DNA from 3 places in the Kitasatospora sp. NPDC088779 genome. Region 1 is predicted to be linked to each of the others. Evidence: riboswitches for the same ligand, from Rfam matches in the RefSeq annotation. Region 1 holds a riboswitch; each other region holds the start of a gene.
The links. Region 1 has a riboswitch for cyclic di-AMP ahead of AB0P03_RS20955 (transglycosylase family protein). Riboswitches for the same ligand answer to the same signal wherever they lie in the genome.

Region 1 (9,773 bases):
GGACGGCAAGCAGGTGGCGGTGCTGGTGCCGACCACGCTGCTGGTGCAGCAGCACTTCTCCACCTTCGCCGAGCGGTACGCCAACTTCCCGGTGTCGGTGAAGGCGCTCTCCCGGTTCCAGAGCGACAGCGAGGCCAAGGCCGTGCTGGAGGGCCTGTTCGAGGGCTCGGTGGACGTCGTCATCGGCACCCACCGGCTGTTCTCCTCCGAGACCAGGTTCAAGGACCTCGGCCTGGTCATCGTCGACGAGGAGCAGCGCTTCGGCGTCGAGCACAAGGAGCAGCTGAAGAAGCTGCGCGCCAACGTCGACGTGCTCACCATGTCCGCGACGCCGATCCCGCGCACCCTGGAGATGGCCGTCACCGGCATCCGCGAGATGTCCACCATCACCACCCCGCCGGAGGAGCGGCACCCGGTGCTGACCTTCGTCGGCCCCTACGACGAGAAGCAGATCTCGGCCGCGATCCGGCGTGAACTCCTGCGCGAGGGCCAGGTGTTCTACATCCACAACCGGGTGGAGTCGATCGACAAGGCGGCCGCCCGGCTCAAGGACCTCGTCCCCGAGGCGCGGATCGCCACCGCGCACGGGCAGATGGGGGAGAACCAGCTGGAGAAGGTCGTCGTCGACTTCTGGGAGAAGGAGTTCGACGTCCTGGTGTCGACCACGATCGTGGAGTCCGGCATCGACATCTCCAACGCCAACACCCTGATCGTCGAGCGCGGGGACACCTTCGGCCTCTCCCAGCTGCACCAGCTGCGCGGGCGGGTCGGCCGGGGCCGCGAGCGCGGCTACGCGTACATGCTGTACCCGCCGGAGAAGCCGCTCACCGAGACCGCGCACGAGCGCCTGGCGACCATCGCCCAGCACACCGAGATGGGCGCCGGCATGTACGTGGCGATGAAGGACCTGGAGATCCGCGGCGCCGGCAACCTGCTCGGCGGCGAGCAGTCCGGGCACATCGCGGGCGTCGGCTTCGACCTCTACATGCGGATGGTCGGCGAGGCGGTGGCCGAGTTCCGCGAGTCGCTGGCGAACGGCGGCGAGCCGGAGGAGGAGCCGCTGGAGGTGAAGATCGAGCTGCCGGTCGACGCGCACGTGCCGCACGACTACGCGCCCGGCGAGCGGCTGCGGCTGCAGGCGTACCGCTCGATCGCGGCGGTCAACTCGGAGGCGGACATCCAGCAGGTCCGGGACGAGCTCGTCGACCGCTACGGCAAGCTGCCCGAGCCGGTGGAGAACCTGCTGCTGGTCGCGGCGCTGCGGCTGTACGCCCGGCGGTGCGGCATCGCGGACATCACCCTCCAGGGGGCCAACGTCCGGTTCGGGCCGGTGGAGCTGCGGGAGTCCCAGCAGCTGCGGCTGAACCGGCTCTACCCGCGCAGCCAGGTCAAGGCGGCCGCCCAGCAGCTGCTGGTGCCGCGGCCGAGCACCGGGCGGATCGGCGGCAAGCCGCTGGTCGGGCGGGAGCTGCTGGGCTGGTGCAGCGAGTTCCTGTCGGCGATGTTCGACGACCTGGCGGGGTCGAAGAAGTAGGACCCCGGCGGGAGGGGCGGGTCCCGTCGGGCCCGTCCCCGCCCCGGGCGGGCGGCGGGTAGGTTCGGGGTGTGACGACGAATGTTCCGGACGCGAAGCTGATCCTGCTGACGACCACCCACCGGGTGGCCCCCGGGTTGCTGGCGTGGCCGGCGTGGGAGGCGCTGCGGTCGGCGGGGCGGGTGCTGGCGGGGGACGCGGGGCATCCGCAGGTGGCGGCGGTGCGGCAGGCCGGGGTGGAGGTCGAGGTCGTGGCGGCGGGGTCGGCACCGGCGCTGGCGCGGCTGCTGACCGGGCAGCCGGGCGGGGCTGGGCCGACGGTGTGGCTGGGCAGCCCGGACGGGGATCCGGGGCTGACGGACGCGCTGGCGCGGCTGGCGGTGGAGCACGCCGGTGAGGTGCCGGAGATCGAGGTGCTGCCGGGGTCGTACGACCTGCCGGGGGCGCGGCTGCTGGACCTGGTGTCGGTGATGGACCGGCTGCGCTCGCCGGGCGGTTGCCCGTGGGACGCCGAGCAGACGCACGAGAGCCTGGTGAAGTACCTGGTCGAGGAGGCGTACGAGCTGGTCGAGGCGATCGAGGAGGGGGACCGGGAGACGCTGCGCGAGGAGTTGGGCGACGTGCTGCTCCAGGTGTTCTTCCACTCCCGGATCGCCGAGGAGCACCCGGCGGAGGCGTTCTCGATCGACGACGTGGCCGGTGACATCGTCGAGAAGCTGATGTACCGGCACCCGCACGTGTTCGGGGACGTCGAGGCGGAGGGCGCCGCCGAGGTGGAGGCGAACTGGGAGCAGCTGAAGGCGGCCGAGAAGGCGGACCGGGAGTCGGTGCTGGACGGCGTGCCGGCCGGGCTGCCGTCGCTGGCGTACGCGGCGAAGCTGGTGTCGCGGGTGCGCCGGGCGGGCTTCGCGGGCGTGCCGGACGAGCCGTACGCGCTGCCGGCGGAGCTGACGGCGCAGTCGGCGGGCCGGCTGCTGCTGGCGGTGGCGCAGCGGGCGCACGACGCCGGGGTGGACGTGGACGCGGCGCTGCGTTCGGCCGCGCGCGGTTACCGGGACGCGGTGCGCGCGGCCGAGGGCCTCGGGCCGGTCGGCGAGTAGCGGGCCCGGGCAGGGCCTCAGGCGGCCGTGGCGGTGTTCTCGATCGGCCGCCGCTGCCGGGGGACGACTTCGCCGATGGCCTCGCCGACGAGGGCGAGGAGTTCGGCGAGGCGTTCGAGGTCGAGGCGGGCGGGCAGTTCGGCGAGCGAGACGATCCGCTCGCCGTCGGGGCCGGCGACGCAGAACAGGTCGATGGGGCCGAGGTGCTTCTCGGCGGTGTCGACGAGGGCGGCGACGTCGCTGGGGCGGCGGATGTCGCCGCCGACGCCGACGACGGGGCATCCCGGCCGGTCGAGTTCGGTGGCGAGGTCCTCGGCGACGCCCGCACGTTGGTCGGCGATCAGCACTCCGGCGGCGCCGGCGGCGGCGAACCGGCGGGCGAGCTCGGCTCCCGATCCGCCGTCGAGTACCGCGATGACGACGACTGCCCCGCTGACCCGCATGGTCTGCTCCTCCCTGTGGGCGACACCGCACCGGCGCCCACGATTTCTGCGGAGGATCGTAGGCAGGTCCTGACCCTCCGCAACAGGGATTACCCCTCAGGTGACCAGGGTCACGCCCGCCACCCGGCCAAGAGCTGTCCAAGAGCTGTCCACGGGGCGTCCACGGAGCGTTGGCGGGCCGTCCGCCGGGTGTCGACGATCCGGCCCCGCCGGTCGCGTCCGCCGGAGGCGGTGCGGCCCCGACCCACCGGATACGGTCGACGCATGCCAGTGCAGCCCGATCCCGCCGCCCCGCAGCTCTTCACCTGGGAGTTCGCCACCGATCCGTACCCCGCCTACGCCTGGTTGCGCGAGCACGCCCCGGTGCACCGCACGACGCTGCCGAGCGGGGTGGAGGCCTGGCTGGTGACCCGCTACGCGGACGCTCGGCAGGCGCTGGCGGACGGCCGGCTGTCGAAGAACCCGGCGCACCACAGCGAGCAGGCGCACCGCACCGGGCGGGTGGGAATTCCGGGGGAACGCCAGGCGGACTTGATGACGCATCTGCTGAACATCGACCCGCCGGACCACACCCGGCTGCGCCGGCTGGTGTCGAAGGCGTTCACGCCGCGCCGGGTGGCGGAGTTCGAGCCGCGGGTGCAGCAGCTCACGGACCGGCTGATCGACGGCTTCGCGCAGCGCGGTTCGGCGGACCTGATCCACGAGTTCGCGTTCCCGCTCCCCATCTACGCGATCTGCGACCTGCTGGGCGTGCCGGCCGAGGACCAGGACGACTTCCGGGACTGGGCCGGGATGATGATCCGGCACGGCGGCGGCCAACGCGGCGGCGTGGGGCGGGCGGTGAAGCGGATGCGGGCGTACCTGCTGGAGCTGATCCACCGCAAGCGGGCGGATCCGGGTGATGACTTGATCTCGGGCCTGATCCGGGCGAGCGACCACGGCGAGCACCTGAACGAGAACGAGGCCGCCGCGATGGCGTTCATCCTCCTGTTCGCGGGGTTCGAGACGACCGTCAACCTGATCGGCAACGGCACGTACGCGCTGCTGCGCAACCCGGAGCAGCGCAGGCTGCTGCAGGAGTCGGTGGTGCGCGGCGAGACGGCGCTGCTGGAGACCGGGATCGAGGAACTCCTGCGCTACGACGGGCCGGTGGAGATGGCGACGTGGCGTTTCGCGACGCGGCCGCTGTCGATCGGCGGGGTGGACATCCCGGTGGGCGATCCGGTGCTGGTGGTGCTGGCCGCGGCGGATCGCGATCCGGCCAGGTTCGCGGACGAGAACACCCTGGACCTGGCCCGCACGGACAATCCGCACCTGGGTTTCGGCCACGGGATCCACTACTGCATCGGCGCCCCGCTGGCCCGCCTGGAGGGGCGGAGCGCACTGGCCACGCTGCTTTCCCGGCTGCCGGACCTGCGGCTCGCGGAAAACCCGGAGAACCTGCGCTGGAGGGGCGGCCTGATCATGCGTGGCCTGCGGGAACTCCCGGTCGAATTCACTCCGGAGACCTGCTCTCCGCACGCGCCGCCGGTCACGCCGACCGACGCCCCGACACGCTGACGGCATGTCTCCGGCGGCCCGTGGAGCCAGGCCTGAACCCGCATCAATCCGGACATACCGCCGCCGCTGGTAGGCGATTGACCACGCGCCGTAATTTGTGTGTGATATCGGTGATATGAGCTTGTTATTGGTCTGATGATCTGTCTACTCTCCCTGGAGTTCGCAGCTGCGGACCTCGTGCGCGGAACGCCGAATCCTGCCCGCCGCGTCACGGGAAATCGACCAGACCCTGGGCAGGGGCGGGGGAACCAGGTTTGTTGCCGTTCCCCGACGGCTTGGGGTGAAGCCGCCCGAGCGGAATCGTTTCCGCTTTCGGCGGCCGGGCCACCTCCCGGTCCGAACCCGACAGCTCACCTCGCAGGCGTGCGGAGAGGGACCTCTTCATGCTGTTCGTTGGAACCGGCCGCCACCGCCGTCGCACCCAGACCGAGAAGGCCATCGCCGTCGCCGGTGTGGCCGGCGTCGGACTCGCGATGCCGCTCCTCACCGCCACCGGCGCCTCCGCCGCCCCGGCCTCCACCTGGGACGCCGTCGCCCAGTGCGAGAGCGGCGGCAACTGGAGCATCAACACCGGCAACGGCTTCTCCGGCGGCCTGCAGTTCACGCCCAGCACCTGGAAGGCGTACGGCGGCACCTCCTACGCCCCGCAGGCCAACCAGGCCAGCAAGGCGCAGCAGATCTCGGTCGCCGAGAAGGTGCTGGCCTCGCAGGGCCCGGGCGCCTGGCCGGTCTGCTCCCAGAAGGCCGGCCTGAGCAAGGGCGGCGCCCCGGCCTCCGTGGACACCTCTACGGACGCCAAGCCCGCCAAGCAGTCCGCCGCCAAGTTGACCCAGCAGGCGCAGGCCCCGAAGCCCGCCCAGCAGCCGGTCAAGCAGGCCGCCCCGAAGCCGGCCGCCCAGCAGCCCGTCCAGCAGGCCCCGCAGCAGACGCAGCCGCAGACCCAGGGCTTCTCCGGCAAGGCCGGCTGGGACGCCGACGCGAAGGTGTACTGGTACCAGAACAACGGCGCCTGGTACTGGACCAGCCACCAGAGCGTCTACCAGCAGTACGCGGGCCAGCCCGCCGCCCAGCCGCAGTACGCGCCCCGCGCCGCGCAGCCCGCGCAGTCCGCCCCGGCCGCGCAGCCCGCCGCCGCGCAGGGCGGTCACGACTACACCGTCAGGGCCGGCGACACGCTGTCGACGATCGCCGCCGCCCAGGGCGTGTCCGGCGGCTGGCAGTCGGTGTACGACGGCAACCGCGGCACCGTCGGCGGCAACCCCAACCTGATCATGCCCGGCCAGGTGCTGCACCTCGGCTGAGCGGCCCGGGCCCTGAACGGCCCGCGCCCTGCGGGCGAAGGGGGACGGGACCTGTCCCCCTTCGCCCGCATTCCCCCGTATTCGCCCGCTTCGATCGGGCAAGCAGGTGAACTACTGGCGGGTAGCCGGGCCACACGCTGAGACGGGACCGAGGCCAGCGCGGCCCCGGGGGCCGGGGCGGTTAGGCTCTGGTCGTAACGACTCCGCAATCGTCCCGCCGGCAGCACCCAACGTCAGCCGGACCCTGCTTCCGCAAGGAGATGCCTCGTGCCGTCCATCGATGTCGTCGTAGCCCGTGAGATCCTCGACTCGCGTGGCAACCCCACGGTCGAGGTCGAGGTCGGCCTCGACGACGGCAGCACCGGCCGTGCCGCTGTCCCGTCGGGTGCCTCCACCGGCGCCTTCGAGGCGCTCGAGCTGCGCGACGGTGACAAGAACCGCTACTTCGGCAAGGGCGTGGAGAAGGCCGTCCTGGCCGTCATCGAGCAGATCGGCCCGGAGCTGGTCGGCTACGACGCCACCGAGCAGCGCCTGATCGACCAGGCCATGCTCGACCTGGACGCCACCCCGGACAAGTCCTCGCTCGGCGCCAACGCGATCCTGGGCGTCTCGCTGGCCGTGGCGCACGCCGCCTCCGAGGCCAGCGACCTGCCGCTGTTCCGCTACCTGGGCGGCCCGAACGCGCACGTGCTGCCCGTTCCGATGATGAACATCCTCAACGGCGGTTCGCACGCGGACTCCAACGTCGACATCCAGGAGTTCATGATCGCCCCGATCGGCGCGGAGTCCTTCTCCGAGGCCGTCCGCTGGGGCGTCGAGGTCTACCACACCCTCAAGGGCGTGCTGAAGGAGCGCGGCCTGTCCACCGGCCTCGGCGACGAGGGCGGCTTCGCGCCGAACCTGGACAGCAACCGCGAGGCCCTGGACCTCATCACCGAGGCCATCCAGAAGGCCGGCTACGTGCCCGGCCGTGACATCGCGCTCGCCCTGGACGTCGCCGCGTCCGAGTTCTACGAGGACGGCGCCTACCAGTTCGAGGGCAAGGCCATCTCCGCCGCCGAGCTCATCGAGTACTACGCCGAGCTGGTCGACGCCTACCCGCTGGTCTCCATCGAGGACCCGCTGGACGAGTCGGACTGGGACGGCTGGAAGGCCATGACCGTCAAGCTGGGCGACAAGGTCCAGCTGGTCGGCGACGACCTGTTCGTCACCAACCCGGCCCGCCTGGCCAGGGGCATCGAGACCGGCACCGCCAACGCGCTGCTGGTGAAGGTGAACCAGATCGGCTCGCTGACCGAGACCCTGGACGCCGTCGAGCTGGCCCAGCGCAACGGCTACCGCTGCATGATGTCGCACCGCTCCGGCGAGACCGAGGACGTCACCATCGCCGACCTGGCCGTCGCCACCAACTGCGGCCAGATCAAGACCGGTGCCCCGGCCCGCTCCGAGCGCGTCGCCAAGTACAACCAGCTGCTGCGCATCGAGGAGATCCTCGACGACGCCGCCGAGTACGCCGGCCGCGGCGCCTTCCCGCGCTTCCGCTCCGCGGAATAGCAAGCACAGCCGCTCTGCGGAATAGCCAGCACAGCCGCTCCGCGGAGTAGCAAGCACGGCCGCTCCGCGGAGCAGCAGGCTCAGCCGCTCCTCGGAGCAGCGAGCACGGTCGCTCCGCCGACCGGTGAGCACGCCTGACCGGTGCCCCGCCGTTCACCCCGTAGGGTGGACGGCGGGGCACCGTCGCGACCAGGAGGGGAACGGGAGATGGCAGGCTGGAGGATCCCGGGCTTGGCGGCCCGGCCTCGCTTCACGAGCCGGGCGACCGTCCTCGTCCTGGTGCTCTGCTCGCTGGTGGCGATCCTCGCCTACCCGACGCGGCAGTTCATCTCCCAGCGCGCCGAGATCTCCGCCCAGCAGGCGAAGGCCGACCGCTCCCGCCAGCAGGTCGAGCAGCTGCGCCGGGAGAAGGCCCGCTGGCAGGACCCCGAGTACGTCAAGGCGCAGGCCCGTGTCCGGCTGCACTACGCGATGCCGGGGGAGACCCCGTACATCGCGGTGGATCCGGCCGGTCAGGCCGCCGCCCGGCCCTCGTCGTCCGCCTCCGGTGTCGCTGCCGGCGCCGCCCCGGCCGCCTCCGACGGCGCGCCAGGCGGCTCGGCGCGGGCCGCCAAGCCCTGGTACGCCAGCATCTGGGACTCGGTCGACGCCGCCGACACCACCGACGCCGCCGTCCCGGCCCCCGCCTCCCCCCGTCCGCTCCCACCGTCCCCCGCTGGAGACACCTCCCCCCATGACCACTGAGAACCACCCCGCCGTCTCCGACGCCGACGTCGCCGCCATCGCCGCCCAGCTCGGCCGGGTGCCGCGCGGCCTGCGCGGCGTGGCGCACCGCTGCCCCTGCGGCAACCCGGACGTCGTGGAGACGGCCCCCCGACTGCCGGACGGCACGCCGTTCCCGACGCTGTACTACCTGACCTGCCCCAAGGCCGCCTCGCTGATCGGCACCCTGGAGGCGGACGGCGTGATGAAGGAGCAGACCGCCAGGCTCGCCGAGGACCCGGAGCTGGCCGCCGCCTACCAGAAGGCGCACGAGGACTACATCGCCCGGCGCGATGCCATCGAGGTGCTGGAGGGCTTCCCGAGCGCCGGCGGCATGCCGGACCGGGTGAAGTGCCTGCACGTGCTGGTCGGCCACTCGCTGGCGGCCGGCGAGGGCGTCAACCCGCTCGGCGACGAGGCGATCGGCCTGCTGGAGGACTGGTGGGCCAAGGGCCCCTGCGTCTCCCCGGCCGAGGTCGAGGCCGCCGGTGAGCGGGTCGCCCGCAACCGGGCCAAGGACCAGGACCACCAGGCCGTGATCGAGGCCAAGCAGCAGAAGGCCGCCGAGCGCGCCGCGAAGAAGCGGGCCGCCGAGGAGTCCGACGCCGGGGAGTCCGCGTGAGCATGACCCGGGTGGCCGCGATCGACTGCGGCACCAACTCGATCCGGCTGCTGGTCGCCGACCTGGACCCGGCCACCGGGGAGATCACCGACCTCGACCGCCGAATGATCATCAATCGGCTGGGCCAGGGCGTGGACCAGACCGGCCGGCTGCACCCGGACGCGCTGGCCCGCACCTTCGCGGCCTGCCGCGAGTACCGGGAGGTCATCGCCGGGTTCGGGGTGGGCCCGGAGCGCACCCGCTTCGTCGCCACCAGCGCCTCGCGGGACGCCGAGAACAGCGACGAGTACGTCGAGGGCGTGCGCGCGATCCTGGGCGTCGAGCCCGAGGTGGTGAGCGGCGAGGAGGAGGCGCACCTGTCCTTCGTGGGCGCCACCAAGGAGCTGACCGGCGGCCAGTTCCCGGCGCCGTACCTGGTGTTCGACCTCGGCGGAGGCTCGACCGAGTTCGTGCTGGGCGGTGCGGACGTGCAGGCGGCGCGCTCGGTGGACATCGGCTGCGTCCGGCTCACCGAGCGGCACTTCGGCGGCGCCGAGCTGCCCTCGCCGGAGCAGATCGAGACGGCCCGGGCGCACGTGCGGGCCGAGCTGGACAAGGCCGAGGAGGTCGTCCCGCTGCGCGGCGCGGCCACCCTGGTGGGCCTGGCCGGGACGGTCACCACGGTGTCCGCGATCGCCCAGGACCTGCCGGCCTACGATTCGGCGGCGATCCACCACTCGCGGATCGGCCGGGAGCGGGTCGCCGGGATCGCCCGCGAGCTGCTGGGTGCCACCCACGCCGAGCGCGCGGCCATCCCGTCGATGCACCCGGGCCGGGTGGACGTGATCGCGGCCGGCGCGCTGGAGCTGCTGGAGATCATGGAGCGGACGGGCGCGGCCGAGGTGGTCGTGAGCGAGC
Region 2 (9,773 bases), on a different contig from region 1:
CATCGCGAACTCGCCGCGGAAGGCGTCTACTTCGCGCTGGACAGCCCCTCCCGGGCCGGCCACCCGGCCGACCACCAGGCCTTCGACGTCATCGCCGACCTCGTCGAGGCCGGCCACGCCTCCCGCCTCCTCCTCGGCGCCGACACCACCACCCGCACCGCCCGTCGGGCCGACGGCCCGACCGCACTGCTCGACGACCTCGCCCCACGGCTCGCCCGCACCTTCGGCCCCGAACTGCCCGGCCTCCTCCTCACCGCCAACCCGGCCGCCGCCTTCGCCACCGAGTGGCGCACGCCCTGAACCGTTCCCGCTCGGCCCGCCCCGGTCTCGACCGGCCGCAGGCCGAACCAGGGTCCTCGGTGAAGGCCCGCCGCCCACGCCCTACCGTGACGGCCATGGTGACCCTGCGCATCCTCACGACCGACGACTGGCCGCTCTGGCGCGACCTGCGCCTCGCCGCCCTCTCCGACGCGCCGCACGCCTTCAAGGCCCGCCTGGCGGACTGGCACCACGGCGGCGAGGAACGGTGGCGCGCCCGGTTGCACCTTCCGGGCGCCCACCACGTTGCGGCGCTGCTGGACGGTCCGGACGGTCCGGACGCCACGCCCGTCGGCCTGGCGGACGGTCTCCCCGGAGCCGACGGCGTACGGGAGTTGCGCTCGGTGTGGGTCGGACCGAAGGCGCGCGGCAGGGGCGTCGCCGACCGCCTGCTGGAGGAGGTCGAGCGCTGGGCCCGCGCATCCGGCGGCAGCACGCTGCGCCTCGCGGTGCTCCCCGGCAACGAACCCGCGATCACGCTCTACCGCCGGCACGGCTTCACCGAGCTCACCGCACTCACCGCACTCACCGCACTCACCGAGCCCGGCGGGCCCGGCGGGCCGCTCGCCGGCGGGGTCGCCCGGGAGCTCGTGATGGCGAAGCCGCTGCGCTGACGGTTGCAGCTGACGGCCGGGCGGGCCGGTCACCCGCCGATCCACCCCGCCACCCGCTCGACGGCCGCGAACGCGCCGAAGGCGAGCAGCTGCCACCCGGCACCGACCCGGCCGAGGTCATCAAGAACCTCGCCGCGCCGTTGTACTTCCGGGTCCTGATCACGGCCGAGCGGGTGGACGGCGACACCGCCGACCGAGCCGCCGCCGCCGTTCTCGCCGCGGCCCGCAACGGTGGCCTCGGCTGACCCGGGCTGCCGTCACGAGCCCGGCTGCCGTCACGAGCCCGGCCCCGCCGTCCGCGACGCGACGGCGGGGCCCGTGTCACCGGGGGGGGTGGCCGGGGCCCCGCCGTCGCGCGGCCGTCCGGCGGCTCACATGTGAGTGCCGCCGTCGATGCGGAGCTCGGTGCCGGTGACGAACGCGCCGTCGTCGGAGGCCAGCATCGCGATCACCCCGGCCACCGTCTCCGGACCCGCGAAGCCCTGGCCGAGGGCCGGGGCGAGCTTGGCGAGCAGGCTGAAGTCGGCGTCGGCGGGCAGCCCGGGGTTGTGGGTCATGCCGCTGTCGATGCTGCCCGGCGCGACGCAGACCGCACGCAGGCCCTGCTTCGCGTACTCGGAGGCGATGGCGTGGGTGAAGGACTGGATGCCGCCCTTGGTCGCGGCGTACGCGGCCATGTAGGGGTGGGCGAAGCTCGCCGAGGTGGAGCTGAAGTTGACCACCACGCCCCTGCCACCCGCGAGCAGCGAGGGGAGCGCCTCGCGGGTCATCAGGAAGGTGCCGGTCAGGTTGACCGCGAGGAGCTTGTTCCAGAACTCCAGGCTGGTCTCGTGGGTGTGCGAGGAGCGGAGGATGCCGGCCGCGTTGACCAGGGCGTCCAGCCCGCCGAGGTCCGTGATCGCCGCCGCGACGCCGGTGACGACGGCCGCCTCGTCCGAGATGTCCAGGACCTGGATGGCCAGGCGGTCCGCGGTGCCGTCGGCGGTCGCGCGGTCCAGGGTCGCCTTCAGGCCGTCCTCGTCGACGTCGACGGCGACGACCTTCCCTCCCTCGGCGAGGATCCGGTGCACGGTGGCCTGGCCGATGCCAGAGCCGCCGCCGGTGATCAGGACGTTCCGTCCGCTGAAGCGCTCCATGGTGGTACTCCGTTCGTTCGTTCGTGGCCTCTCGACCTCAAGAGGCACGGTACGCCTTAATGGCATAACGTGCCAATAAGTCCTCTGGGTGTCACTTCGGCGCAACGCGCCACAGTGGCACCGGCCCGCGTACGCTGACCCTGTGACCGGACGCCCCACCCTGAATCAACGCCGCCGCGACGCCACCCGGCTGGACATCGCCCGTACCGCCGCCGCACTCTTCGCCGAGCGCGGGGCCGAGGCGACCACCGCCGAGGAGATCGCCCTCGCGGCCGGCATCTCGCTGCGCACCTTCTACCGGTACTTCTCCGTCAAGGAGGACGCCGTCGCGCCGCTGCTGGCGGCCGGTGGGCGTCGCTGGGTCGACCAGCTCGCCGAGACCCCGGCCGATCTGCCGCTGCGCGAGGCTCTGGAGCGCTCGGCGGTCGCCTCGCTGACCCCGCCCGACGAGGAGGCGGTCGAGGCGATGGAGTGGACGCGAAGCCTGCTGCGCGACCCGCGCCTCGACGGCACGTGGCAGCGCGTCCACGCCGACTCCGAGGAGCGGCTGCGGGCGGTCCTCGCGGCGCGTTGCCCGGGCGGCACCGACCCGCTGGAGATCCGACTGGCCGCCGCTGCGGCGACGGCCGCGATCCGGGTCGCGCTGGAGGAATGGGCCGCCTCGGACGCGCCCACGACCGGCCCGGGCTCCCCGCGGGAGCTCGGTGCGCGCTGCATGCGCGAACTCACGGCGGGGCTGCGGCTCTACGGGCGGGAGGGCTGGGCCCGCCCGGCCGCGAACAGGTGACAGATAACAGCTGACAGATTTCGTTATCTGTTATCTGTTATCTGTCGGCTGTCATCTGTCATCTGTTCCTCCTCCCCGGCCCCGTTAGGGTGGGTGATCGCGCGCCCCGGTGGGGGAACCGGGGTGACCACCTCGGATGTCCTGGACGGAGGGGGCGGGGAGTTCGAGGCGTGGGAGCAAGTAGGACATGGGTCTGACGAGCCACAAGGTGTTGGCGCTGGCCGTATTGATCGCCGTCGTGATGACGGCCGGCACGGTCTGGCTGTGGCCAAGACTCGCCAAGCAGACCTGGCAGGCGGTGCTCGGCCGGATCGGCTCCCTGCTCGCCACCCAGCTCGCGGTGCTGGCCGCGCTCGGCCTGGTGGCGAACAACTACTTCGCCTTCTACAGCAGTTGGGACGACCTGCTGGGCACCGGTGACACCGGCCCGGTGGTGATCCACAACAAGGCGGACGCGTCCGGCCGGCTGCTCGTGGAGACGATCGGCCACGCCTCCGTCAAGGGCGGCGGCGCGATGGGCCGCGAGCCCAGCCAGTCCGGTGAGATCCGCAAGGTGCGGATCGACGGCGCGGCCAGCCGGCTGTCCACCGAGGGGTACGTCTTCCTGCCGCCGCAGTACTTCCAACCGGAGTACGCGCAGCGGCAGTTCCCGGCGGTGATCGTCAGCACCGGCTTCCCCGGGATCGCCGAGAACCTGATCACCCGGTTCAACTACCCGGGCGCAGCGCTCAAGTTGCTCCAGGACGGCAACATGCAGCCGACCGTCATGGTGCTGATGCGCCCCTCGCCGGCCCTGCCGCAGGACACCGAGTGCGAGGACATTCCGGGCGGCGCGCAGTCCGACACGTACTTCACCAAGGACGTCCCCTCAGCGATCCAGGCGAGCTTCCGGGTCTCCTCCGACCCGCAGGCCTGGGCCTTCATGGGCAACTCGACCGGCGGCTACTGCGCCCTCAAGCTGGCCATGCGCCACCCGGACGTCTTTCCGACCGCCGTCGCGCTCTCCGCCTACTACGACGCCGCCGACGACCCGACCACGGGCGACCTGTTCGGCGGCAGCAAGCAGCGTCGTGACGAGGCCAACCTGATGTGGCGGTTGAAGAACCTGCCGCAGCCCAAGGTATCCGTGCTGCTGGCCGGCACCAAGAAGGGCGACGGCGACTACCGGCGCGACACCGAGGCCTTCGTCGACGCCGTGCAGTCCCCGATGAAGGTCTCCTACAGCATGTTGGAGAACGGCGGCCACAACTTCGAGACCTGGAGCGCGCTGCTGCCGTCCTCGCTGGAGTGGATGTCCCAGCACCTCAAGGTCCCGAACCAGGCTGCCTGAGCAGGCCGCCCGAGCAGACTGTCTGAGCAGGCAGTCTGCTCAGACAGTCTGAGTAAGCCGACGGACAGCGAGGGGGCGCGGGAGCGGTGAGGCTCAGGCCACCCGCTCCAGCGTCCCGGTGTGCAGCTCGCCGACCCGGCCGCCCTCGCCCTCGTACGTCCAGAAGGCGCGTACCGTCAGCCGGCCGAGGTCCATCACGTGGCTGACGGTGATCCCGCTCTCCTCGGTCCAGCTGATGAAGTAGATCTCCGGCGCCACCTCGGCGACGTGCAGCCGCACGTCCTCCCACTGGCCCGCCGACTCGCCGAGGCCCTCCCAGCGCAGCCGCCTGCCGTCGGCCGAGTAGGTGTTGCGGAAGGCCGCGCCGTTGTCGGCCCGGAAGAGGTAGGTGCGGCCGGCGAAGGCGGGCAGGGGCGCGGTCATGGTGGGGCGGTACCTCGTTCCTGTGGGGCCGTGCACGGCGGTCTTGTGCACTGCGGAAGATGTCGGACCTCCAATTTATCCGACCCGGTGAGCCGGGTGGGCGCACCCGTGGACGGTGCGCCACGGCACCGGCCGCCACCGCGCAGGCCGGCGCGGTGTGCGGCGGGCACCTGGGCGCCCGCCGGCGGCCGGTCCTACCGTCCACCCCCATGAGACGCACCCCCACCCCCATGCGGCACACCCCCACCGCCGTCAGACGCACCCCCACCGCGTTGTCCGCCCTCCTGCTCACCCTCGCCGCGCTGCTCCTCGGCACCCCCACTCCCGCCCAGGCCACCGCTGCCCAGACCGTCACTGCCCAGACCGTCACTGCCCAGACCACCGCCCAGGCGGCCACCGCCCCGCTCACCCTCGAAGCCGCCTTCCCCGCCCCCGGCAACGGCTGGGCCAAGGTCGAGCGCTACCTCGACACCACCCCCGGCTTCCGCACCGAGCAGTACCCGGCCGACGGCCGCGGCGACCAGGACGGCGCCCGCCGGACGTACTTCGGCGGCACCGGCCAGCCCTCCTCCAGCCGCTTCCTGCTGTACTCGGCGACCGGCTGGGACACCGGTAGCCGTCCGACCCCCGTGCTGCTGGTCCACGGCGCCAACGACAACGCCGACCGCGCCTGGGCGAACCCGGGGGAGAGCGGCACCTGCGGTGCCTCCGCCTGCCCGTCCACCGGCCTCGCCCAGTACCTCGCCGGCACCGGCCACCGGGTGTTCGCCATCGGCTTCGCCCACAAGCAGGGCGACAACCTGCTCCAGGCGCAGGCCGTCGGCGACGCCGTCGCGCTGATCCGGGCCCGCCTCGGCGTCCCGCAGGTGGACGTGGTGGCTTGGAGCAAGGGCGAGGTCGCCGCCCGGGCGTACGTGTCCTCGGTGCGCCCGTCCTGGGGGCGGGCCTACGCGGGCGACGTGCGCCGCCTGATCACCCTCGGGGGCCCGAACGGCGGGCTCGACTACGTGTACGCGCACGGCTGGTCGTTCGACCTCGCGAGCTGGCCGGCCTGCGGCGGCACCGCCAACGCGCCGTCCCCGCACCTCTACATGACCTGCTACGGCACCTACACGGCGCAGCCCTGCCTCGGCGTGCTGCCCACCGGCGGCTACGACTGCTACCCGGGCCAGCGCCAGCTGCTCGCCCGCTGGGACGGCCGGTACGGGGTGGACGGCACCGCCCAGGACTGGTGGACCACCTACTACGGCGGCCAGGGCTTCTACACCTCCGGCCAGGGCATCCAGGCGGCGATCGACGCCGGTTCGCTGATCGCGCCGCTGCAACAGGCGGGCGTCCCCGCGTCGGTGCGCACCTATCTGCTCGCGGGCGGGTCCGCCGACATCCCGGGCGTGCTCAACGAGAACCGGGGGCCCAGCGACGGCATCGTGTTCACCGCGAGCGCCCTGGACACCACCGGCATCGCGACGATCGGCGGCACCCGGCTGCTCACCGGCCTCAACCACCTGGAACTCGCCTGGGCACCGGAGGCCGAGAGCCAGGTCGACAACTGGCTCGCTTGACCCGTGGACCCGTGGACCCGTGGACCCGTGGACCCGTGACCCGTCGATTCGCCGATCCGTCGTTCGGCAGCTCGACGGCTCCGCTGATCCGTCCCAACTGATCCACCACGCAGCGTCGTTGATCGACACCACTGTGACCTGTGCGACAACCGGCCCGGGCAGGTTGTCCGTTCACGGACGGCCCGCCTAGCCTGCAACCGTCGTCCGCCCTCGCGGACCCCCGCCGCCGGGACGCCGAGTCCTGTCCACCCGCCGGCCGGCAACCGAGCACCACAGCGGACGGGAGCGGGGGAACCAAGGTCAGCGCCCGGCCCGTACGCTCCCGCGTGCGGGCCGTGGCTAGGGGTGAAGCCGCTTCCACCGGCGGCCGGGCTGCCTCAGCCCGAATCCGACAGCTCACCTCGCAGGCGTCGCAGAGGACACTGCCATGCACCAGCCTGCCCGGCGCCGCGCGCCGCGCCACGCCCGCCCCTCCCGCCGGGGCCGCAACGCCACCCTCGCCGTCACCGGAGCGCTCGCCGTCACCGGCGCCGGACTGCTCGGCCTGCCGGCCGTCTCCGGCGCCCAGGCCGCCACCGCCCCGACCGTCACCCAGGACCGGCTCGCCCCGGCGACCATGGTCGCCAACCAGGCCGCCACCGCCTCGCTGACCCTCCACTCCTCGGCCTGCTTCACCGCGAAGACCGTCGGCGTGGGCGTCCGGAACGCGGCCGGTGCGAACCTCGACTTCCCGGGCAACGCCTCCAATGTGCAGATCTGCCCGAGCGGCCTGTCCTTCACCAGCGGCGCACGCGCCCTGCCGGCCGGGACGTACACCCAGTTCGGCTTCTGGCAGGACCTCGGCGGGACCTGGCACAACCTGGCCTCGCAGCAGCTGGTGGTCTCCAGCACCCCGACTCCGCCCCCGACCCCGACGCCCACCACGACGCCGACTCCGCCCCCGACCCCGACGGCGACCCCGACCCCGACGGCGACCCCCACCGCGAAGCCGACCCCCACCGCGAAGCCGACCCCCACCGCGAAGCCGACCCCGACGAGCAGCCCGAGCACGAGCAGCCCGAGCCCGAGCAGCCCGAGCGCCACCGCCAGCCCGTCGGCCGGCACCCCCGCATCCCCGGTCGCCGGCAAGTCGCTGACCTGGTCCGACGAGTTCAACGGCCCGATCAGCTGGGGCTCGCGCTGGGTCGGCGACAAGAGCACCGCGTACAAGTACGGCAACCACAACCCGGACGACAACAAGCTCGACCTGCTGAACAAGAACAACGTCAGCGTCGCGAACGGGGTCGCCACCTTCACCGCCGCGCCCGGCACCACCACGCTGGAGAACGGCAAGCAGGCCTGGAACACCGGCTTCCTGACCACCGAGGGCTCCAGCGAGGGCTTCCAGGTCAGGACCGGCGACTACGCCGAGACCCGGGTCAAGCTGCCGTCCGGCTCCGGCGCCTGGCCGGCCTTCTGGACCTGGAAGAACGGCAACGGGGAGGTCGACTCCTTCGAGTATCACCCCGACAACCCGAACCTGCTGGAGCTGACCAACCACGTCAACCCCGGCAACCCCAAGTACTACACCGACGCCGGCGCCGTCGCGAAGGACCAGTGGGTGACCATCGGCACCTATTACGGCGCCACCTCGGTGGACTGGTACGTCAACGGCGCCAAGGTGTTCTCGGACGGCAAGGGCGTCGGCGCCAACTGGTCGGCGTACCTGATCCTCAACCTGTCGGTCGGCGCGGGGAAGTACCACCCGGCGCCGCAGGGCACCGCCCCGATCACCTTCGCCGCCGACTACGTCCGCGTGTACCGGTAGGGCCTTCGGGGCTTCCGGGTCAGGAACCGGGAGCCGTCTCGACCACCGTGATGTCGAACGGCTGCCGGTTGTTCCCCTCGTCCGGGTCGTCCACGCCGCGCACCGAGACCGAGCCGCCGGTGAGCTTGCCGATCCGCAGGTCCGGGGAGAGGCGCACCGGTACCAGCGCGGTCGCGCTGCGCAGCGGGGGCAGTCCGGCCGGGAAGACACAGCGCACCTGCCGGCCGTTGAGCCGCACCTCGCAGTCCTCGGGGAAGTACGGGCCCACTGGGGAGACCCCGGGAGGCAGCGTCACCAGCACGGTGAACGGTGCGGCGGTGGTGTCCGGGCCGCGGTTGGCGATGAAGGCGTGGACGGTGGTGGTGCCGCCGGGCGGGGCGGCGTCCGGGTCGAGCCGGACCACCTCCAGATCGGAGCGGGACGCCGTGGGGGCTGCCGTGTCCACCGCCGGCCGGGGCTCGGGCCGCCGCAGCGCCCAGGACGGGCCGGCGGTCAGCGTCGCCACCGAACAGCCGGCCGCCATCGCGGCGACGAGCGAGGCCGCGCGGAATCCGCGGAGCCTGCTGGCCTGCCCGGACCCGCCCCGCCTGGACCCGCCCTGCCCGGACCCGCCTCGCATTGTCGAACGCCTGTACGTCATCGTCGTCCACCCTGTCCCGGGGCCCCGGCCGCCCGCGCCGCTGCGGGCCGCGTCCGCACCAGGGTGGCGGAGCCTGCGCCGGGGGCCGGTGCAACCCGCTCGGCGTCCGCCCGAACGGGGGAGCGTACGTACGGGAAGTCGACCGGATCGACTTCCCGTGCGTGAAGCGGGCGGTGGCGACGGGTCAGGGTGCGAGGACCTGCCCCAGCCGGGTCGCGATGTGATGCATCACCGGCACCAGCGAGGACGTGCCGGCCTGCTCCTCCAGGGCCCGGATGCGGGCCTCCGGGCCGGACACCGACAGGGCGGTGGGCGTCGGCGCGCCCGGTACGGCGAGCGCGATGCAGCGGACGCCGATCTCCTGCTCCTGGTCGTCGACCACGTAGCCGCGCTCGCGAGCCTCGGCGAGCTGGTGCAGCAGCTCCTGCGGGTCGGTGACGGTGTACTCGGTGTGCGCGGGCAGCGGGTTGGGGCCCAGGACGGCGCGCGCCTCGTCCTCGGGGAGCTGGGCCAGCAGCGCCTTGCCAACGCCCGTGCAGTGCGGCTGCACCCGTCGGCCGACCTCGGTGAACATCCGCATCGAGCGCCGCGACTGCACCTGCCCGACGTACACCACCTCGCCGCCCTCCAGCACCGCCAGGTTGGCGGTCTCGCCGGTGGCCTCCATGAGTTCGGCCAGGTAGGGGCGGGCCCAGCTGCCGAGCAGCCGGCCGGCCGTCTCGCCGAGGCGGATCAGCCGGGGGCCGAGGGTGTAGCGACGCGCGGTGTCCTGGCGTACATAGCCCTGCTGGACGAGGGTACGAACCAGGCGGTGGATGGTCGGCATCGGCAGGCCGGAGCTGGCGGAGAGCTCGCTGAGGGTGGCCACGCCGCCGGAGTCGGCCAGCGCCTCCAGGAGTTGGAAGGCGCGCTCGACGGACTGCACGCCGCCGGTCGCGCGGTCCGGGCTGGTCGTCGATGCTGTGTCGGGGGTCGAAACCACCGGCGTTCCCTTCGCTGTCGGGGAGGAGTAGAGTCCCGGCGATCACATCAACAAACCGTTGAAATTCTGTATCGCGGAAACTAGTCTCCACCTTACAGAATCGAACCCGCCGACAGGTGGGTTCCGATCAAGGAAGTTCCCACCGGAGCTCCCTTCGCCAGGCTCAACCGCTTA
Region 3 (9,773 bases), on a different contig from region 1:
GGCGAACCAGCCGCCCAGCAGGTTGCCGACGAACAGGCCGACGCCGAACAGGAAGAGCAGCCAGGTGACGCTGCTCGGGGCGAAGCCGGCCAGTTCGGTCATCATCGGCGTGATGTAGGTGAACATCGCGAAGATGCCGCCCCAGCCGAGCACGGTCATGGCGAGCGCGAGCCAGAGCCGCAGGGTCCGGAAGACGGCCAGTTCGGGGCCGAGCCGGGCGGCGCCCGCCCGCGGCTGGACGGGCACCAGCGCCGCGATCCCGGCGAGGCCGAGCAGGCCGAGCCCGGCGACGACGTAGAACGTGGAGCGCCAGCCGAAGTGCTGGCCGAGCAGGGTGCCCATCGGGACGCCCAGCACGTTGGCGGCGGTGAGGCCGGTGAACATCAGGGCGATGGCGCCGGCCCGCTTGTGCGGGGCGACCAGGTCGGCGGCGACGACCGAGCCGATGCCGAAGAACGCGCCGTGCGCGAAGGCGCTGACGATCCGCCCGATCATCAGCAGCCCGAAGGCGGGGGCGACGGCCGCGATCAGGTTGCCCACCACGAACAGGCCCATCAGCGTCAGCAGCATGCCCTTGCGGGGGGCCCGGGTGCCGAGGATGGTGAGCAGCGGGCCGCCGACCACGACGCCGAGCGCGTAGCCGGAGATCAGCAGACCGGCGGTGGGGATGGAGACCGAGAAGTCGCCGGCGACCTCGGGCAGCAGGCCCATGATCACGAACTCGGTGGTGCCGATACCGAAGGCGCTGATCGCCAGCGCCAGGAGCGCGAGGGGCATGAGGGACCGCTTTCCAGAGAGAACCGTTGCGCATGCAACTACCAGCGTCGACAATACGAGACACCCGCGGGTACTTGCAAGCGCCACCTATCCCCGACGACAGCAATCCCGGCCACGCCACTTGCCACACCCTCGAGCGGAGATTAGGTTAGGCTCACCTAACTAACTGGAGGTCCGTCATGAGCCTGCCCGCCGGCGACGCCGAGGTGCCCGAACCCACCACCGCCGAGCGCGTCCAGAGCCTGCTCAGCGCGACCTCCTCGCTCACCGTCCGCGCCTTCGGCGAACACCACGACCTCGACTCCCCGGTCTCCGTCCACGGCTCCCGGCTGCGCCTGCGCGCCCCACTGGGCGACCCGCTCGCCACCGCCGCCGCCCGCGCCACCGACGGACTCGCCGTCGTCCTGGACGTCACCGACATCTCCCCCGTCGCCGTCCGCGACCGGATCCGCGCCCGCCTCACCCTGGCCGGCCGACTGCACCTGGCCCACCTCGCCGACGACGGCCTCAGCGTCCACCTGCGCGTGGACGTCGCCCACGCCGTCCTCGCCACCCCGTACGGCACCGGCGCGCTCACCGCCGGCGACCTCGCCCTCGCCACGCCCGACCCGCTGGCCCGCTACGAGGCCGCCATGCTCACCCACCTCGCCGACGACCACGCCGACGCCCTCGCCGTCCTCACCCGGCTGCTCGACCCGGACCTGCTCGCCCAGCACCCGGAGGTCCGCCCGCTCGCCCTGGACCGCCACGGCCTGGTCCTGCGCCTGGACCACCCGCACGGCCACCGCGACGTCCGCCTGGTCTTCCCCGAACCGGCCGCCGACACCGAGGACTTCGGGCAGCGGATGCACGAGCTGCTGACCGCCGCCCAGCACGGGCTGCCCGCCCACCGGCTCTGAACCGGCCCGCCGAAGCACACTGACGTATCGTCAACTCTCCCCGGACACACCCACCAAGGCCCGGAAACGACAGCGGCCGACCCGGCTCGCGAGAGAAGTCTCGCGAGCCGGGCCGGCCTGGGCGTGTCCCGCGCCCATGTCCACTGCTGCGGCGATCACCCGGTCGAGCGGTCACCCGACATGACCATCCCGGGCGGTCGATTCGCCCCGTAGCAGCGGTGGTTCCTCATCCGGCACATCCGGTACGGGTCAGAGCGCGACGCCGTGGGCCCGCAGGTAGGCGACCGGGTTGATGTCCGAGCCGTACTCCGAGCCGTTGCGGATCTCGAAGTGCAGGTGCGGGCCGGTCACGTTGCCGGTCGCGCCGGAGAGGCCGATCTGCTGTCCGGCCTTGACGGCCTGACCGATCTTCACACCGATCGAGGAGAGGTGCGCGTACTCGGCGTAGTGGCCGTCGGCGAGCTTGATCTCGACCTCGTTGCCGTAGGCGCCGCCGTTGCCGGCCTTCACCACGACACCGTTGCCGACGGCGCGCAGCGGGGTGCCGGTGGAGGCGACAAAGTCCTGGCCGGTGTGGTGGCCGGAGGCCCACATCGAGCCTGCCACGCCGTACGCGGTGCCCAGCTTCGGGCCGGCCAGCGGGGCGACGAAGGCCGAAGCGGCGGCGACCGGCACGGCGGTGACCACGGCGGACGGCGCGGCGGTCTGCAGCTGGGCCTGGAGCTGGGCGGACGGCTTGGCCGCCTCGGTCCGGACCTCCGGCTGGGCCTGCGGCTTGGCGGTGGTGGCCGGCGCGGCGTCCTGGGCGGACGGCTGGGCGGGCTTCGCCGGGGCAGCGGGCTTGGCCGGGGCGGCCTGGCCGGCGATCACGAGCCGCTGACCGGGGAAGATCAGGTCCGGGTTGCCGCCGACGACCTCACGGTTGTGGTCGTACAGCGCCTGCCAGCCGCCGTCGACGTGCTGGGCGTCGGCGATCCGGGACAGGGTGTCGCCGCTGACGACGCGGTAGCTCTCCTGCGACGAGGCCTGGGCCTGGTCGGCGGGAGCGGCGGCCGGGGCGGCGGTGACCGCGGCGGCCGGCGCGGGGTGGGCCTGGGCGCTCATCGCGGTGACGAGCGGCAGGGCGAAGGAGACACCGGTGACGGCGGTGGCGATCCCGATGCGGGCGGCGCGGGGCAGGGCGATACGACGAGCCTGTGCAGGCATGGAATTTTCCTCTCCGACGCCTGCGAGGTGAGCTGTCGGGTTCGGGCTGGAGTTGCCCGGCCGCACATGCGGCTTCACCCCTAGCCGGCCCTGGATCCGGGTACGCGAAAGCGTGCCGTTTCCGGTCCGGCGACTTACCTGTGGGTCCCCCGCTCCTGCCGTACAGAGTTCGGTGCGAGCCACCGGGCAGCGGCAGGATTCGGCGTTCCACCCGGTGGATCCGTCCGGACTGGCCGGGCGGTCGCTGAACTAAAACCCATCCGTTCGGGTGAAGCAATGTCGATCACTTGAACCGGCAACAACCCCCCGAGCTGCGGTGACCCTCCGAATGATCGGCTGCACCGTACGTGCACAATCCATTCACCCGGCGCCACTGATCCACGACGCTGCGCCGATTCCGCCACCGCTGCGCACCCGCCCGCTCACGCACCGCGCACCCACCGACACACCCCCCGGTGACCCTTGTCACGTACGCCCCACGGGCGCAGGATCGGCCCGTGGCCACCTCCGAAGCAGGAACACTGCGCCTGGGCACCTCGCGGGGACGCTGGGTCCTCCTCGCGACGGTGCTCGGCTCCAGCATGGCGATGCTCGACGGCACCGTGGTGAACGTCGCGCTGCCCCGCATCGGCACCGATCTCGGCGCCTCCCTCGCGTCCCTGCAGTGGACGCTCAACGCCTACCTGCTCACCCTGGCCGGACTGATCCTGCTCGGCGGCGCGCTCGGCGACCGGTACGGCCGGCGCCGGGTCTTCCTGATCGGCGTGCTCTGGTTCGCCGCCGCCTCCGCGGCCTGCGCCGCCGCCCCCACCATCCACGTGCTGATCGCCGCCCGCGCCGTCCAGGGCATCGGCGGGGCGCTGCTCACCCCCGGTTCGCTCGCCATGCTGCAAGCCGTCTTCCACCCGGACGACCGCTCGGCGGCGGTCGGCCTGTGGTCGGGCCTCGGCGGGGTGTCGGCCGCGGTCGGCCCCTTCCTCGGCGGCTGGCTGGTGGACGGCCCCGGCTGGCGGTGGATCTTCCTGCTGAACCTTCCGCTCGCGGCCGCCGTGGTCGCGGTCACCTCCCGGTTCGTCCCCGAGAGCCGGAACGAGAGCGCCGTCGGCCGCTTCGACGTCCCCGGCGCGCTGCTCGCCGCGCTCGCCCTCGGCGCGATCACCTACGCGCTGACCGCCGCCGGGGAGGGCCTGTCCCCCGCGGTCTGGCTCACCGGCGCGATCGGCCTGCTGCTCGGCGCGGCCTTCATCGCGGTCGAGCGCCGCGCCGCCGAGCCGATGCTGCCGCTCGGCCTCTTCTCCTCCCGGCTGTTCACCGCCGTCAACCTGGTCACCCTCTGCGTCTACGCGGCGTTCAGCGGGGTGTTCTTCCTGCTGGTGGTGCAGTTGCAGATCGTCTCCGGCTTCTCCCCGCTGGTCTCCGGCCTCGCCCTGGTCCCGATCACCGTGCTGATGCTGACCCTGTCGGCGCGCGCCGGGCGGCTGGGCAAGCGGATCGGCCCCCGGATCCCGCTCACCGTCGGTCCGCTGCTGTGCGCCGCCGGGGTGCTGCTGATGCTGCGCACCGGCCCCGGCTCCTCCTACTGGGCGGACGTGCTGCCCGCCGTCACGGTGCTGGGCTGCGGGATGACCCTGTTGGTCGCGCCGCTGACGGCGACGGTGCTGGCCGCCGTCGAGGTCCGGCACGCGGGCATCGCCAGCGGCGTCAACAACGCCGCCGCCCGCGCGGCCGGGCTGCTCGCGGTCGCCGCGCTGCCCTCGCTCGCCGGGCTGAGCGGCGACGCCTACCGGGTGCCGTCCGCGGTGGACTCGGCCTTCCGCACCGCGATGCTGATCTGCGCCGGGCTGCTGGTCACCGGCGGTCTGACGGCCTTCGCCACCGTCCGCGGCAACGTGCTCGCGCCGGTGGACCGCCCGGTGGCCGAGCCGGACTGCGAGTGGGCCTGCGGCACCACCCCGCCGCTCGACCCGGGCCACGTCCACACGGACGAGGGCCCCGCCACCGGATCGGCGGCAGGGCCCTCAGCCAGCTGACGAATCGTCAGAGGATGTCACCGGGCGCGTACTTGGCGGCCTCCGGGTAGGCGGCGGCGACGGCCTCCACCTGGCGGACCACCTCGGCGACCTGAGCACCGGCCGCACCGGTGAAGGAGAGCCGGTCGGCCAGCAGCGCGTCCAGCCCGGCCCGGTCCAGCGGGATCCGCTCGTCGGCGGCCAGCCGGTCCAGCAGCTCGTTCTCGCGGGCGCCCGCACGCATCGCCAGCGCGGAGGCGACAGCGTGCTCCTTGATGACCTCGTGCCCGGCCTCCCGGCCGACGCCCGCGCGCACCGCGCCCATCAGCACCTTGGTGGTGGCGAGGAACGGCAGGTAGCGGTCCAGCTCGGCCTCGATCACGGCGGGGAAGGCGCCGAACTCGTCGAGGACGGTCAGGAAGGTCTCCAGCAGGCCGTCGAAGGCGAAGAAGGCGTCCGGCAGCGCGACCCGGCGCACCACCGAGCAGGAGACGTCACCCTCGTTCCACTGGTCGCCGGCCAGCTCGCCGGTCATCGAGGCGTAGCCGCGCAGGATGACGGCCAGGCCGTTGACGCGCTCGCAGGAGCGGGTGTTCATCTTGTGCGGCATCGCCGAGGAGCCGACCTGGCCCTCCTTGAAACCCTCCGTGACCAGCTCGTGGCCGGCCATCAGACGGATGGTCTTGGCCAGACTGGACGGCGCGGCGGCCAGCTGGACGAGGGCGGTGAGCACCTCGAAGTCCAGCGAGCGCGGGTAGACCTGGCCGACGCTGATCAGCACGTTCTCGAAGCCGAGGTGCCCGGCGACCCGGCGCTCCAGCTCGGCGAGCTTGTCGGTGTCGCCACCGAGCAGGTCCAGCATGTCCTGGGCGGTGCCGACCGGGCCCTTGATCCCGCGCAGCGGGTAGCGGGCGATCAGCTCCTCCAGGCGACGGAAGGCGACCAGCAGCTCGTCGGTGATCGACGCGAAGCGCTTGCCCAGGGTGGTGGCCTGCGCGGCCACGTTGTGCGAGCGGCCGGCCATGACCAGCTCGGAGTGCTGGGCGGCCAGGCGGGCCAGCCGGACCAGCACGGCCACCGTGCGGTCGCGCACGTGCTCCAGCGACTGGCGGATCTGCAGCTGCTCGACGTTCTCGGTCAGATCCCGGGAGGTCATGCCCTTGTGGATCTGCTCGTGGCCGGCGAGCTCGCTGAACTCCTCGATCCGGGCCTTCACGTCGTGGCGGGTGACCCGCTCACGGGCGGCGATCGAGCCGAGGTCGACCTGGTCGATCACCCGCTCGTAGTCGGCGACGGCGTTCGCCGGTACCTCGACACCGAGGTCCTGCTGGGCCTTCAGGACGGCGAGCCACAGGTGGCGCTCAAGGACCACCTTGTGCTCGGGGGACCACAGCTGGGCCAGGGTCGCCGAGGCATACCGGGAGGCCAGGACATTGGGGATCTGGGGCTTCGCGCTCACGCTTCGCAAGCCTAACAGCCGAGGTCAGCCGGAACGTCGGCGCATCGGGCGGCTCCGGCCCGGGCCGGAGCGGACGGTTCCCGCCGGGCGCGGGGCGGCCCGCTGCCGGGCGGCCTACTGGGCGGCGCCGGACCTGCCGGCCAGTACCGGCAGGACCTGCGCGCAGATCGAGTGCAACGCGATCCGCTGCTCGTCGGTCATCGCCTCGAACGCCTGGTGCGTGCGGGCCATCTCGCCGCGGATGCGGTTCAGGATCTCCCGGCCCTCGTCCGTGATCACGACGATCTTCACCCGGCGGTCGCCGGCGGCGGCCTCCCGGTGGGCCAGGCGCAGCGACTCCAGCCGGTCCACGATCCCGGTGACGTTGGACGCGTCGCAGCCCAGCCGTCCGGCCAGCGCCCGCATCGGCACCGGCTCCTGCACCGCGCCGAGCGCCTTGGCCTGCGAGGAGGAGAGCCCGTGCCGGGCCGCGGCCGCCGCGAAGTCCTGGAAATACGCGGCGCCGACGGCGGCCAACGCTTCCATCAACTCGGCGTTGGTCGGTACGGTCGTCGTCGCTGTCGAACCCATGGGGTCAGCGTACGGCCAAGTGCTTCAGCAACTCAAGCTTTGACCACGGCAACCGTCGACGGCTTGACCGGAACTGCGGCACCGGCCGGTCGACAGAGCCTAGAGCACCAGCTGATCGAACAGGTGCCGCAGCTCCGGATCCGGGTCCGCGGTCAGCCCGGTGTGCACCGGCCCCGGCTGGACGATCGCGCTGCGCGGAGCGGTCAGCCAGCGGAACCGCTGCCCCGGGCTGTCCCCCGCCGCCGGACCGGCCTGCGGGCCCCCGGCGCACACCGCCTCGATCCCGTGCAGCGCCCGCCGCACCCCGTTCACGTCCGCCACCGGGTCGAGCGCCAGCAGCCGGGCCTGGTCCAGGTGCGTGCGCGCGGCCAGGTACCCGTTCTGGCGGCAGTACAGCAGCACCCCGACGTTGACGCACTCGCCGCGTTCCACCCGCGGCACCGCGCGGATCACGGCGTACTCGTAGTCGTGCAGCTCGACGGCGGCCGGCAGCGCGGGCGTCCTCGGCTCGGTCATGCGGGCACCTCCGGCAGCCAGTCGCGCGGACCGGCCAGTCGGCCGGTCAGCTGGGCGCGGTACGCGGCGCGCACCGCCTCGGGCGAGTCGAAGCCGGGCTCGTCCAGCAGCCAGACCTCCGGGATCCTCGCCACCGCGCCCTCGATCGCGGCCTCCGCGAGCGGTGCGAGCGCCTTGTCGGCGGCCGTCAGGTCCGGCCGGGCCCGCAGCAGCGCGTGGTCGGAGGCGTCGTACGGGCGGCGCACCCAGGCGGCGGCGCCCGCCCAGTGGTGGTGGAAGATCAGGCTCGCGCCGTGGTCGATCAGCCGCAGCCCGCCGGTCGCCACCAGCAGGTTGGGGTTGCGCCAGGAGCGGTCGACGTTGCCGATCAGCGCGTCGAACCAGAGCACCTGGCCGGCCAGCTCCGGATCCACCTCGAAGCAGAGCGGGTCGAAGTTGAGCGCGCCGCTGACGAAGGCCATCCCGAGGTTGGTCCCGCCACTGGCCCGCATCTGGTCCTGGACCTGCTGGTCCGGCTCGCTGCGGGCCAGCACCGGATCCAGGTCGACCGTCACCAGCTCCGGCACCGGCAGCCCGAGCCGCCGGCCCAACTCCCCGGCCAGCACCTCCGCCACCAACGCCTTCCGGCCCTGCGCCGCGCCGACCCATTTCAGCGCGTACAGCCGCCGGTCGTCGGCCTCGACCAGGCCCGGCATCGAGCCGCCTTCTCGCAGTGGCGTCACATAACGGACCGCCGTCACCTCGGGGAGCACGCCCGACAGCCTATCGGTGCCGACCCGTCACCTCCTCCCCTCCGTACGCCCCGTCCCACCCCTCCACCATCCGCCCCACCCCGGTGGCAGCCCCCGCTGCTCCGTGCGAGTGTGGCGGACAGCAATGGGGACCTTCGCGGTTACGACCTGCACGGCAAAGGGATGAGCGATGGAACGACCTCGGATCCTGATCGTGGGCGGCGGCTTCGCCGGCCTGGAGTGCGCCCGCCGACTCGAACGCAAGCTCGCGCCGTCGGAGGCCGAGATCTCGCTGGTCACACCGTTCAGCTACCAGCTCTACCTGCCCCTGCTGCCGCACGTCGCGGCCGGCGTGCTGACCCCGCAGTCGGTCGCGGTCTCCCTGCGCCGCACGCTGCGCCGCACCCACATCGTTCCGGGCGGCGCGATCGGCGTGGACCCGGCCTCCAAGGTGTGCGTGGTCCGCAAGATCACCGACGAGGTGGTGGCGCAGAAGTACGACTACCTGGTCCTCGCCCCCGGCAGCGTCACCCGCACCTTCGACATCCCCGGCCTGACCGACTACGCCCGCGGGATGAAGACGCTCGCCGAGGCGGCCTACGTCCGCGACCACGTGATCGCCCAACTCGACCTCGCCTCGGCCACCCTGGACCAGCGGGAGCGCGAGTCCCGGCTCCAGTTCGTGGTCGTCGGCGGCGGCTACGCGGGCACCGAGACGGCCGCCTGCCTGCAACGCCTGACCACCGCCGCGTCCCACCGCTACCCGCGCCTGGACGCCCGGCAGATCAAGTGGCACCTGATCGACATCGCCCCGAAGCTGATGCCGGAGCTGGGCGACGCGCTGGGCCTGGCCGCTCTGGAGGTGCTGCGCGGCCGCGGGATCGAGGTGTCGCTGGGCGTCTCGGTGGCCGAAGTCGGCGCCGAGTCGGTCAAGTTCACCGACGGCCGAGTACTGCCCTGCCGCACGCTGATCTGGACCGCCGGGGTGGCCGCGAGCCCGCTGATCGGCACGCTGGACGCGGAGACGGTCCGCGGCCGGCTCGCGGTGACGGCGGAGATGCGGGTGCCGCAGTTCGAGAGCGTGTTCGCGCTGGGCGACGCGGCCGCCGTGCCGGACCTCGCCAAGGGCGACGGCGCGGTCTGCCCGCCGACCGCCCAGCACTCCGCCCGGCAGGGCCGCGTGGTGGCCGGCAACGTGATCGCCGCGCTCCGCAACCAGCCTCTGGAGCCCTACTACCACAAGGACTTGGGCCTGGTGGTCGACCTGGGTGGCAAGGACGCGGTGTCCAAGCCGCTCGGCGTGGAACTGCACGGAGTGCCGGCCCAGCTGGTGGCCCGCGGCTACCACCTGATGGCGATGCGCACCAACGCGGCCAAGTTCCGGGTGGGCGCCAACTGGCTGCTCAACGCGACCGCCGGGGACGACTTCGTCCGGACCGGCTTCCTCGCCCGCCAGCCCGCCCGGATGCGCGATTTCGAGTACACCGACTCCTACTTGACGAAGGATCAGGTCCGGGCGCACGCCCAGGCCCTGCTCGCCAAGGGCTGAGCCGCCCGGCGCCCGCCTCCGGAACCGATCCGGAAACGGGCACCGGGCATCGCGTCA

Region 2: another riboswitch for cyclic di-AMP. It lies ahead of AB0P03_RS01605 (glycoside hydrolase family 16 protein); the one in region 1 lies ahead of AB0P03_RS20955 (transglycosylase family protein).
Region 3: another riboswitch for cyclic di-AMP. It lies ahead of AB0P03_RS30555 (LysM peptidoglycan-binding domain-containing M23 family metallopeptidase); the one in region 1 lies ahead of AB0P03_RS20955 (transglycosylase family protein).

What each region holds. Positions count from the first base shown of each region.
Region 1 is NZ_JBFBHW010000020.1:135,837-145,609, forward strand. Features, by position in the region: gene mfd (transcription-repair coupling factor) at 1-1,534, shown strand, start outside; gene AB0P03_RS20940 (MazG family protein) at 1,606-2,634, shown strand; gene AB0P03_RS20945 (SDR family NAD(P)-dependent oxidoreductase) at 2,652-3,077, opposite strand; gene AB0P03_RS20950 (cytochrome P450) at 3,342-4,637, shown strand; cyclic di-AMP (ydaO/yuaA leader) riboswitch at 4,848-5,015, shown strand; gene AB0P03_RS20955 (transglycosylase family protein) at 5,021-5,938, shown strand; gene eno (phosphopyruvate hydratase) at 6,206-7,492, shown strand; gene AB0P03_RS20965 (septum formation initiator family protein) at 7,724-8,236, shown strand; partial or broken gene AB0P03_RS20970 (DUF501 domain-containing protein) at 8,208-8,723, shown strand; gene AB0P03_RS20975 (Ppx/GppA phosphatase family protein) at 8,879-9,773, shown strand, end outside.
Region 2 is NZ_JBFBHW010000002.1:2,305-12,077, reverse strand. Features, by position in the region: gene AB0P03_RS01640 (phosphotriesterase) at 1-300, shown strand, start outside; gene AB0P03_RS01635 (GNAT family N-acetyltransferase) at 396-932, shown strand; gene AB0P03_RS01630 (SDR family oxidoreductase) at 1,304-2,068, opposite strand; gene AB0P03_RS01625 (TetR family transcriptional regulator) at 2,211-2,855, shown strand; gene AB0P03_RS01620 (alpha/beta hydrolase-fold protein) at 3,043-4,185, shown strand; gene AB0P03_RS01615 (MoaF N-terminal domain-containing protein) at 4,279-4,608, opposite strand; gene AB0P03_RS01610 (lipase) at 4,818-6,170, shown strand; cyclic di-AMP (ydaO/yuaA leader) riboswitch at 6,429-6,595, shown strand; gene AB0P03_RS01605 (glycoside hydrolase family 16 protein) at 6,598-7,977, shown strand; gene AB0P03_RS01600 (hypothetical protein) at 7,997-8,482, opposite strand; gene AB0P03_RS01595 (IclR family transcriptional regulator) at 8,802-9,599, opposite strand.
Region 3 is NZ_JBFBHW010000042.1:39,101-48,873, forward strand. Features, by position in the region: gene AB0P03_RS30545 (MFS transporter) at 1-777, opposite strand, end outside; gene AB0P03_RS30550 (DUF2470 domain-containing protein) at 957-1,676, shown strand; gene AB0P03_RS30555 (LysM peptidoglycan-binding domain-containing M23 family metallopeptidase) at 1,926-2,882, opposite strand; cyclic di-AMP (ydaO/yuaA leader) riboswitch at 2,885-3,067, opposite strand; gene AB0P03_RS30560 (MFS transporter) at 3,380-4,912, shown strand; gene purB (adenylosuccinate lyase) at 4,920-6,350, opposite strand; gene AB0P03_RS30570 (MarR family transcriptional regulator) at 6,465-6,920, opposite strand; gene AB0P03_RS30575 (DUF3037 domain-containing protein) at 7,020-7,436, opposite strand; gene AB0P03_RS30580 (HipA family kinase) at 7,433-8,188, opposite strand; gene AB0P03_RS30585 (NAD(P)/FAD-dependent oxidoreductase) at 8,358-9,716, shown strand.